DNA from 2 places in the Arthrobacter sp. 01T425 genome. Region 1 is predicted to be linked to the other one. Evidence: riboswitches for the same ligand, from Rfam matches in the RefSeq annotation. Region 1 holds a riboswitch; the other holds the start of a gene.

The links. Region 1 has a riboswitch for cyclic di-AMP ahead of AC1DNG_RS01000 (hypothetical protein). Riboswitches for the same ligand answer to the same signal wherever they lie in the genome.
Region 2: another riboswitch for cyclic di-AMP. It lies ahead of AC1DNG_RS12200 (NlpC/P60 family protein); the one in region 1 lies ahead of AC1DNG_RS01000 (hypothetical protein).

Annotation. Positions count from the first base shown of each region.
Region 1 is NZ_JBFTPY010000001.1:199,045-204,227, reverse strand. Features, by position in the region: gene AC1DNG_RS01015 (DedA family protein) at 1-4, shown strand, start outside; gene AC1DNG_RS01010 (response regulator transcription factor) at 10-687, shown strand; gene AC1DNG_RS01005 (sensor histidine kinase) at 680-1,687, shown strand; gene AC1DNG_RS01000 (hypothetical protein) at 1,833-2,519, opposite strand; cyclic di-AMP (ydaO/yuaA leader) riboswitch at 2,527-2,729, opposite strand; gene AC1DNG_RS00995 (hypothetical protein) at 2,931-3,179, shown strand; gene AC1DNG_RS00990 (cation:proton antiporter) at 3,176-4,381, shown strand; gene AC1DNG_RS00985 (DNA alkylation repair protein) at 4,440-5,144, opposite strand.
Region 2 is NZ_JBFTPY010000010.1:22,017-27,199, forward strand. Features, by position in the region: gene serC (phosphoserine transaminase) at 1-473, opposite strand, end outside; gene AC1DNG_RS12190 (iron-dependent transcriptional repressor DtxR) at 833-1,528, shown strand; cyclic di-AMP (ydaO/yuaA leader) riboswitch at 1,679-1,893, shown strand; gene AC1DNG_RS12195 (M23 family metallopeptidase) at 1,898-2,719, shown strand; cyclic di-AMP (ydaO/yuaA leader) riboswitch at 2,856-3,025, shown strand; gene AC1DNG_RS12200 (NlpC/P60 family protein) at 3,321-4,079, shown strand; gene AC1DNG_RS12205 (HNH endonuclease) at 4,299-4,799, shown strand; gene mobA (molybdenum cofactor guanylyltransferase) at 4,894-5,183, shown strand, end outside.

The DNA of each region.
Region 1 (5,183 bases):
ATAGCTGACATGACCTCCGCTGACCTTCCGTCCCTGCTGCTCGTCGAGGACGACGCCGTCCTGGGACCGCTCATCGCCGAGCTCCTGGACCCGGACTACCGGGTCCAGTTGGTCACCAACGGCCGCGACGGCCTCCACCAGGGACTGACCGGGAGCTGGGACGTCATGGTGGTGGACCGCGGGCTGCCCGGCATGGACGGCATCGCCCTCATTACGGCTTTGCGGTCGAAAGGCATTGCCACGCCCATCCTGATCCTGACCGCGCTGGGCGATGCCGACGAAAAAGTCAGGGGCCTGGACGCCGGAGCCAACGATTACGTGACCAAGCCGTTCGACGCCGGCGAACTGGCAGCACGCCTGCGCGCACTGACGCGGACTTTCACTCCCCCGGCCCCGGCACCGGTGGCGATCGGGGACTGGGAACTGGATCCAACGCAGCGCTCCGTCCGTTCCGTCTACGGGCAAACGGTGTCACTGACCGCAAAGGAAGGCCAGCTGCTGGCTGCCCTGGCCGCGGAACCGGACCGCGTCTTCACCCGGGATGAGCTCCTCGCGGCGTGCTTCCACGCCTCGGAGCAGCCCGGCGTGATCGATACCTATGTTCATCACCTGCGCCGGAAGATCTCCAAAGCTGTGATCCGCACGGTGCACGGCCTCGGATACCAGATCGGTGAAGCCCATGAGTGACGGCCGGCCGGCCGGCGGAAATCCGGACCACTCCATCCTGCGCAAGGCTTCCCTCAAGGTCGCGGTGCGGATCAGTGCTGCGTGCGCGGTCATGGTTCTCGGGCTGCTCGCCGCCACGGCGCTGTACCTCACGAACCAACTGGCCCATCCTGAAGTGCCGGGCTCGGCGGCGGCCGGGACGGCCTACACCTACCTGGATTCCAAAGACGTCCTCGAAGCCATGATCATCGCCGGGGTGGCGGGAATCCTGCTGGCCGGAATCGTCGGGTGGCTCAGTGCGCGCAGCGCGATTCGTCCCCTCAGTGATGCCCTGGCAAGGGAGCGGCGTTTTGTCCAGGATGCCAGCCACGAATTGCGCACGCCATTGACCATCCTGGACACCAGGATCCAGCTGGCCCAGCGCAACACTGTGCCCGGCTCCAGGCAAAGCCACGACCTGGCCCGGATCCGGGAGGACGCCGCGACGCTGACAGGGATTGTCAACGAACTGCTCCTCGCGGCAACCGCGGAGGCCCCGGACCGTTCCGCGCCCCCTGCCGACCTCGCCGACGCTGCCGCCAGCGTCGCCGGCAGCCTCCAGCAGGTGGCAGAGCAGCGCCAGGTGCGTCTGGAATTCTCTGCCGATGCCCGGCCGCTGGCCCGGATCGAGAAGAATGCGCTGCGGCGTGCCGTGCTGGCCCTGGCGGACAACGCGCTGGCCCACACGCCTCCGGGCGGCCGCGTGTCCATCACGACCTCAATCGAGCAGAAGCGCGCCGTGATCACGGTGGCGGACTCCGGGACCGGAATCACCGGCGTCGATCAGGCCCGGATCTTTGACCGGTTCGTGCGGACGGCCGGCACCGGCACCTCACAGGGACAGCGGAGCTTTGGCATCGGCCTGGCCCTGGTCCGGGAGATTGCTGTCGCGGCCGGGGGCACCGTCGAGGTGGCCGCGACGGGCGACGAGGGAACCGTCATGAAGTTGATGCTTCCGCTCATGGGCAGCGGGAATCCCTGAGGTCCATCCGCCGGGGAAAGATCAGCCATCGGGATCCCGGACTCCCGAATGCGGAGACAGGAAAGACCGGCGGTCGAGTTGCCCCCAAGGGAACTCGAGCGCCGGTCTTTCCGGACTGTCTGGCCCCGGGTCGGGGCCGTGCGGCTTAGGCGCGGACGAACGTCACGCCGCCGGTCGCGGTGAGCCAGGACAGCGGGTGGACCATGGTCTGGTTCTTGCCGTTCATGCCGCCACTGACCACCTGGCCGTTGCCGGCGTAGATGCCGACGTGGCCGGACTGGACCACCATGTCACCGGGCTGCGGCGTCGCCACAACGGTTCCAAGGCCAAGGAACGCGCGGGGACCGATGTCGCCAACGGGCTTACCCGCGGCGCCAAGGGCCTTTTCCACCATGGCGGTGCAGTCCTGGGTGATGCCCACCTGGCTGTAGGCGGCCGAGAGCATGATGGCGTTGCGTCCGCCCGCGGGCGCCGCGGCCGGCGCTGCTGCCGGAGCTGCTGCCGGAGCGGCCTGCACCTGGATGACCGGCTTGGCCGGAGCCTTGGGCGCTGCCGCCGGGGCTGCAGCGGGAGCCGGAGCCGGTGCGACGGGCTGTTCGATGACCGGCGCGGCAACAGAATCCACTGCGGGGCGCTCGAAGCTGATCTTGACGCTTGAATCGGCGCTGACGGGGGCACTGACCTGTCCGGTGACGTCGACGTTCGACGCCGGAGCAGAGTCACGCTGCACGGGGGCGGTGGCGGCGTTGGCGGCCATTCCGCTGGTCAGGACCAGGCCGGATGCGGCGGCGAGGACGGCGGCATGGCGCGCAAAAGTATTGACTGAAGTCATGAAAAATGTAGCCTCTCCCAATGCCTGCGAGGTGAGCTGTCGGATTCGGATGGGAGGCACCCGGCCGCACTCCCGGGCCCGTCGTTGCGGGCACTGTGCGGCTTCACCCCAAGACCTGCATATCAGCAGATCAAAAGTGGTTTCCCCGTCTCTGCCGGACGTTGATGCGAGTTACCCCCGGGCCGCGGCAGAGTTAGGCAATCGGCTGGGGAGCGCCCGTATCGGAGACAACAGGCACTCATCAACCGTAGCGCGAACCGCACCCGAAAGTCACATTCAGGTAACGGAGCCGTGATGCCGGGCCGCAATTTGCCCATAGGGCGGCGCCGTTTCCGAACATAGGATGATGCCATCAGCACCACCGGAAGCGGAGGCCCGAAAATGAACAGCCATTGTGTCGCCATCTGCCAGTTGAGCACTCAGCCCCAAGAGGATTTCGACGTCAACACCGAGCTGCTGATCCTCGACGGCGGGGACGTCCACGTGAGCACATGGGACGCGGAACCGCGCGACGGGGGTTTCGACGAGCACATCCTTAATGACCGGGTGGACGCGCTCGGGTACATGGTTGTCAACGACTGGGCTTTCCTGGACGGCAAGGCCTATGCGGTGGTGGAACGGCGGTCAGGCCCGGCGCCGGCCGGCCGCCGCGAACCGTGACCTTCCTGTCGCTGGCGCTGATCGCCGTCATCGCCTTGGCTGGCCCCCTGCTGGCCCTGCCGGCGCGCTGGCACTTGCCTGTCATGCTGGGTGAGCTGCTGGCCGGCATCGCGATCGGGCGCTCAGGCCTGGCCCTGGTGGACCCCGCGGACCCCACGTTCACCCTGCTGGCCAATATCGGGTTTGCGCTGATGATGTTCGTGGCAGGCACCCACGTTCCCGTGCGGGATCCGCACATCCGTGGCGCCCTCGGCAAAGGCTCCCGCCGGGCGATGGTGGCCGCAGCGGCAGCGGTGGTGATCGGAACCGGCATCGGACTGCTGTTCGGGACTGGACATGCTCCCCTCTACGTCGTGCTGCTGGCCTCCTCGTCGGCCGCCCTGGTGCTTCCAATCGTCGATTCCCTGCGCCTCGGCGGGCCAGATGTCGTCGCTATGACAGCGCAGGTGGCAATAGCCGACACAGCCTGCATTGTGGCGTTGCCGCTCCTGGTGGATCCGCCCCACGCAGTCCAGGCGGCGCTGGGTGTCCTCGCGGTGACCGGGTGCGCGGTAGTGCTCTTTGTCGGCTTGCGCTGGCTGGAGCGCCAGGGAATCCGCCGGCGCGTGCACCGGCTCTCGGAAAGCCGCAAGTTTGCCCTGGAGCTACGGATCCAGCTGGCCGTGCTCTTCACCCTGGCCGGTGTCGCGACGTGGAGCAATGTGTCTGTGATGATGGCGGGCTTTTCTTTCGGCCTGGTGATGGCTGCGGTCGGCGAACCGCGGCGGCTGGCCCGGCAACTGTTCGCGCTCAGCGACGGCTTCCTGGGTCCGCTCTTCTTCGTGTGGCTGGGTGCATCGCTGACGCTAAGGGACCTGGCCGGGCACCCGGACATGATGGCCCTCGGCCTGTTGCTGGGGGCCGGGGCCCTGCTGGCCCACGCCGACCTGGCTTTCCTGGGACTCCCGCTGTCGCTCGGGGTGTTGTCGGCGGCCCAGCTTGGCGTACCGGTGGCTGCGGCGAGCATCGGCACGCAGCTTCAGGTCCTGCTCCCGGGCGAGGCCGCGGCCCTGCTGGTGGGAGCGCTGGTCACCATAGCCGCGGGCGCCGTCGCCGGGTCACGGGCGGCGAGGACTTTCGCGGTCCCGGCAAATGCCGGCGGCAAGTCCGGAAATTCCGGCAGCGCCGTTGGGCAGGGCGATCCGGGGGGGCCGAAGGCCTGACAGTCCGAATGTCTAAATGCCTGGGCCAAAGCCGAGCCGGCGGCGAAATTTCGGAGGGTCATTCTCCAATTGACGTGAATTGCAGCTCCGGCCTCCACTTTGCCATCTCTGCCTGGACCCGGGAGACGGCATCCCGGACTGCTGTGCCGTCGGCGTCGAACGTCCCGCCCGGCTCGCCGAGCACCTCGTTGGCGTGCCGGAGGAACCTGTCCCAGTCCCCCGCGCCCGCGCGCAGCGCCAGCAACGGCGAGAGAAGCGCGGCCCGGCGCAGCCAGGCATCGGGCTCGCGCACCCACCGGTCCAGCACGCTGTCGGCCCGCACCCTGGCCAGAACATCGAGTCCGTCCACCAGGGGCCCGACGACGTCGACGGCGAGCGGATCCACAAGGTCCCGCACCCGCGCCTGCCGGATGAAGCCCTCCAGCCGGGTGAGGTCCGAGTTGGTCAGCAGCTTCACGTTGGCCTGCAGCAGGACCACGGCGGCCAGCCGGCGCTCGAAAACCGGCGCGGCCCCCGGGCCGGAGCCTCCGAGCGCGGAGCCCCACAGTTCGGAACTCAGCGCAGTGACCTCATCGCGGGACAGCCCGGGATAGCGGCGGCCGGCATCCCGGACCGTGCCGCGCACGGCGCCCACGGACGTGCCGTAGAACCGGAGGCCGCTGCCCGCCGGCTCCGTTTCCAGCCGCGCCTGAAGCTGCTCAGCGCGGCGCCAGGAAGCTTCGCGCTGCAGCGAGAGGTCGATGAATTCGCCGGCATCACTCACCTGTCCATTCTTTCCCCTCGCGGCTCGCGGCGGAAACGC
Region 2 (5,183 bases), on a different contig from region 1:
GGGGCGGCTACGCCGGTTGAGGTCTCGTTCTGCGGCCACGCATAGACGTCGACGCCGGCCTCCGCCCGGGCGGTGGGGCGGGTGCCGGGTTCGGCCTTGATGATGGAGGACTCGGCAAGGAACGGCGCCTTGTTGGTGGCGGAGGCGAACTTCGAGCCGAACTCGCCGAAGGACAGGTGCTGCGCTTTGTTCTCCACGAGCCCGAAGCTGGCAATGTCCCAGAACGCGGTAGATCCGCCGACGCCCAGCACCACTTCATAGCCTTCCGGTGCCCGGAAGAATTCGCTGAGGCCGCTGCGCACCGAGCCGACCAGGTTCTTCACGGGCGCCTGGCGGTGCGAGGTCCCCAGCAGCTTCGACGATGCCGCGGCGAGGGCGTCCATCTGTTCCGGCCGGACTTTGGACGGGCCGGCGCCGAACCGTCCGTCCTTGGGCAGGAGGTTGGCGGGGATCGTGATGCTGGTGTCGCTCACAGTGGCTCCAATTTTCGGCTGGTTCGTAGCGTGGCTGGGAGGTGGCGGGCAGGGATGGCCACCACGGACACCACTTTTCATTCTGCCTGTTTTATTCTGCCTGTTTTATTTTGCCTGACAGCCCCCGGCGATACGGAAAAAGGCCTGTCATAGTCCGGTCATTGAGACGCCGGGGACGGCCGGCCGGCTGGGGCTGGGACAATAGCTCCAGGTCGATCGAAAGATTATCCGGAGTAATTCAAAATAGGCTAGGCTGGCATGCGAACGTACGGCGGTTTCCGCCTGGGCGCATCCTGCATGCAGCCCGCACGCGGTACGGTGGGAATGACGCTAGGACTGCGCTCGAGGAGCTGAGCTGAATGACGGATCTGATCGATACCACGGAGATGTATCTTCGGACCATTCTGGAACTTGAAGAAGAAAACATCGTTGCCCTCCGCGCCCGCATCGCCGAACGGCTCCGCCACTCCGGCCCCACTGTGTCCCAGACGATCGGCCGGATGGAGCGCGACGGGCTGGTGGTTGTTTCCGGCGACCGGCACCTTGAACTGACGGAAACCGGACGGAAACGTGCAATCGGTGTCATGCGCAAGCACCGTCTGGCCGAACGCCTCCTCGCGGACGTGATCGGGCTCGACTGGGCCTACGTCCACGAGGAAGCGTGCCGCTGGGAACATGTCATGAGCGAACGCGTCGAGCGAAGAATCTTCGAGATGCTCAACCACCCGACGGTCTCGCCCTACGGAAACCCCATTCCGGGGCTTGCGGATCTTGGCGGCGTGCCCAATGGCGCCCCCGTGGACAGGCCTGTGAACCTGCTGGAGGCCATGGCCGGCTACGGGGTAACTTCCAGGGTTACGGTCAACCGGCTCGCGGAGCCGATCCAGGTGGAGCCGGAGCTTCTGGCCCAGCTCGACGAGGGCGGAATCAGGCCTGGCGCGCTTGTCTCGCTGGAGCGGGTGGGGGAGTACATCTCGGTCCGCGTCCCCGATATCGAAGGTGCCCTGGAACTGCCGCCCGAGGTTGCCGCGCACGTCTTTGTAACAGTCGCCTGACCAGCCACTACGCGCCGGTCATGGGACGACCCACGAGTTGTCCACAATTGCGGTTACGGATTTATTACCGGGCGGCTTAATCGCCTATAGTTAGTGCCCAGTACCGATACCAAAGCGTTACCTGATCCGAAGCCGAGCCCTGCCAGCGGATCAGTCGCAGAACTACCTCCTGGCAGGGGCGGGGGAACCACTTTCGGCTGCTACTTCGGCAGCCTTGGGGTGAAGTCCGTCAGCGGCAAGCAGCTTCCACCGAAGGATCCCCTGGGGATGCATCTGTGCGTGGCTGCTTGCAACGGCGGACCGGGTCTTTGATCTCTCTGACCCGAATCCGACAGCTAACTTCGCAGGCCATCCAGAGAGGAACCGTTCTTGACCACCCAGACCTCCAGGGGCCGTCGCCGCGCGACCGGTCCCGCTCCGGAGCCGCGTCCCGTCGTCGCACACACGGCCGAACGCCCGCGGGACGTGCACCGGGATGAACGCCGTCGCCGTCGCAGTCCGTTCCGCCAGGTCACGGACTTTGCCGCGGCCAGCGGGGTCGGGCAGAAGGCCGGGATCGCCCTGGCCGCAACTGGTCTGGTTCTGACCGTGACGGTCCCCGTCACGAGCCCGGTGATGGCTTCGAATCCGGGCGGGTCCGGCGCGCTCTCCGCTGCCGTGCAGCCGGATGTCACCGCTGCCGCCGCCGCCAAAGTCGACTTCAACCGTACGGCCGTCACCACGAAGGGCGATCCGGACGGGAAACTCAAGCAGCTGCTGAGCGCCCAGTCTGTGGGCACCATCACCCGCGCGGCATCGGCCGGCACCCTGGGTGCGCCGCTCGACCAGCTGGTCACGGCCTCGCCCTTCGGCTACCGCGTCAGCCCCATTACCGGGGGCGCGGGGGAGTTCCACCGCGGCCAGGATTTCGCCGCCCAGTGCGGCACGGCGGTCCACGCGGCCGCCAGCGGCACCGTGACCTTCAACGGCTGGCATCCCTTCGGCGGGGGGAACCGCGTGGTCATCGATCACGGCAACGGCCTGGAGACCACGTACAACCACCTGTCCTCGGCCTCGGTCAAGGTCGGCCAGAAGGTTTCCCGCGGTGACGTCGTCGCCATGAGCGGAACCACCGGCGCCTCCACGGGCTGCCACCTCCACTTTGAAGTGATGGTCAACGGCGATGTCGTTGATCCGCTCGGCTGGCTCTAAAAAGACGATGGGCTGCTCTCAACTTCCTGTGACACGCCGTGATCTGAATGTGACATTGGATCCGGACTGCTGTAGGGTTTGAAGCACGCCAACTTTTCCGAAGTTGGCGCTCTTGAGTGGATTGCCTAGCTCTGCCACCGCTCAAGGTCCGTTCGCATTACATCGTCTGGCAGGGGCGGGGGAACCAATTTTGGCCTTCGAAAGAAGGCCTTGGGGTTAAGTCGTAAAGCTTCCCAGGAAGCAGCGCGGCCGGGTGACTCCCATCCGAATCCGACAGCTCACCTCGTAGGCATTGGGAGAGGCTACTTTCGTGTCTTCACGCCACAATTCTGCGCGCATGCGCACCGGCGAGGCTCTGTCGAGCCCGCTGGAATCCACATCACGTGCCGCCCTTGCCGGCGCCCGGATTGGATCACGTTCCGCAGGCTCAATCTCTAGCGAGCCCGGACAGCATGCAGTTTCCGCTTTTGGCGCGTCTTCGCAGTACACCCTTCGCTAAGTAACCCATTTCGGGGCGATCCGGCGTACCCCCAAGATGCCGGAGCGTCCTCAGTCCGTGCCCGAAAGCGCGCGGTCCAAGGATCACGAAAGAGAGAACTTAATGACTACTCGTGCAAACGTTGCACGGCACCGCGCCGAGGTCACCAAGACCAACTCGCTGGCTGTTATTGCTAAGGCTGTCGGCGACAACGCCGGCGGCGTGGGCCGTCAGGCCGCGGTCATCGCCGCAGCTTCCGGTCTGGTCCTGACCAGCGGAATCGCAGCCAACGCTGCTGAAACCAATGTTCAGCGCGAATCGACCTCCGCTTCGGCCCTGGAAGTCCAGTCCGCAGCTCCGGCCACCATCTCGGCCGCTTCCACCATCGCGATCTCCTACGAGAAGCCCGCCGTGACCACCACGCCGGCTCCCGTCGTCGAGGCTCCCAAGCCCGTCGTCAAGGTCCAGGACGCCACGGCCACCCGCGCCGGCGGCACCGAGCTTGGCGTCAGCGGCGGCGTCGCTGCCCAGGCCCCCGCCGGCATCGGAAGCGGCGCAGGCGCGACCATCGCCGCCGCTGCCTACGCACAGATCGGCGTGGCGCAGGACTGCACCGCCCTCGCCACCAACGCCCTGGCCGCGGCAGGCATCCACTACCACGGCTGGCCGGCAGGTTACCTGTCCCTGGGACGCACCGTGAGCGCCGCCGAGGCACGCCCGGGCGACCTCGCTTACTACCAGAACGGCGGCGTGGGCATGGCTCACATCGCGGTCTACGTCGGCAACGGCATGGCAGTGCACGGCGGCTGGAACGGCGGCACCACCGCGCTGTACAGCGTCAACGTCGGCTCCGGCCCGGTCTTCATCCGCGTCGGCGCCTAAGCACGAACCCCAGCATTCCAAAAGACCCCCGCCTGCAGGCGGGGGTCTTTTGCGTTGCCGCGCAGTGAACTTTCCGCGCCGGGGACCGCGCCGGTGAAAAAATATTCGGTGATCCGGCACTTGAGTGTTTACTCTTGTGTTGTCGATCCATAGCCCGACCATGCAGAGGGCAGCCGGCCCTCGTGCCGCTGGCGGGTGCGGCCGTGAAGAGGTATGCGGATGCGCACTCTCGTTCTGAATGCTGGATATGAACCGCTGGCGGTCATCACCTTCCGCCGGGCGCTCGTCCTTGTCCTGACCGGAAAGGCCAGCGTGGTGGCCGAAGGGGACGACCCCGTGGTCGGCCCCCAGGACATTTTGGGCCGCCCGTCCGTGATCCTGCTGAACCGCTACATCCGGCCCAGGTACAACACGATGACTGCGGTGAGCCGCCGCGGCGTGCTGCGCCGGGATGCCCACCGCTGCGCGTACTGCGGCAAGGCTGCCCACACCATCGACCACATCCAGCCCAAATCGCGGGGCGGGGCCGACTCCTGGGAGAATCTGGTGGCGGCGTGCCTGCGGTGCAACAACGCCAAGAGCGACCATACGCCGGCGGAGATGGGCTGGAAGATCGGTTTTGTTCCGGGCCCGCCAAAGGGTGCCATCTGGCAGATCAAGGAACTCGAGAAGCCGACGCCGGCCTGGGATCCGTTCCTGCTGCCTGAATCGGCTGCCTGATCTGCCCCCTTGCTGATTGATCAGCCGGTGAAGACGCTGCCGGCGCACGTGACGGCTTGTTCGGTGGCCGCTGGCGCCGCGCTAGGCTGAAACGATGGAGTTCGATGCCATCATTCTCGCCGGGGGGCGGTCCTCACGCCTCGGCGGCGTGCCCAAATCCGGGCTGATCTACGACGGCGCCACCCTCCTGGAGCGGTCACTGCGGGCCGCCGGCGCGGCGGGGCGCACCGTCGTCGTCGGCCCCGATCCCGGGGGCCTGCCCGGCGGCGTCCTGACCTGCCGGGAAGAGCCGCCCTTCGCGGGTCCGGCCGCAGCCATCGCGGCGGGGCTGGCCGCCCTGGCCGCCGATCACGCGAACCGGCACGCAGCAGCCGCGCCCTATAC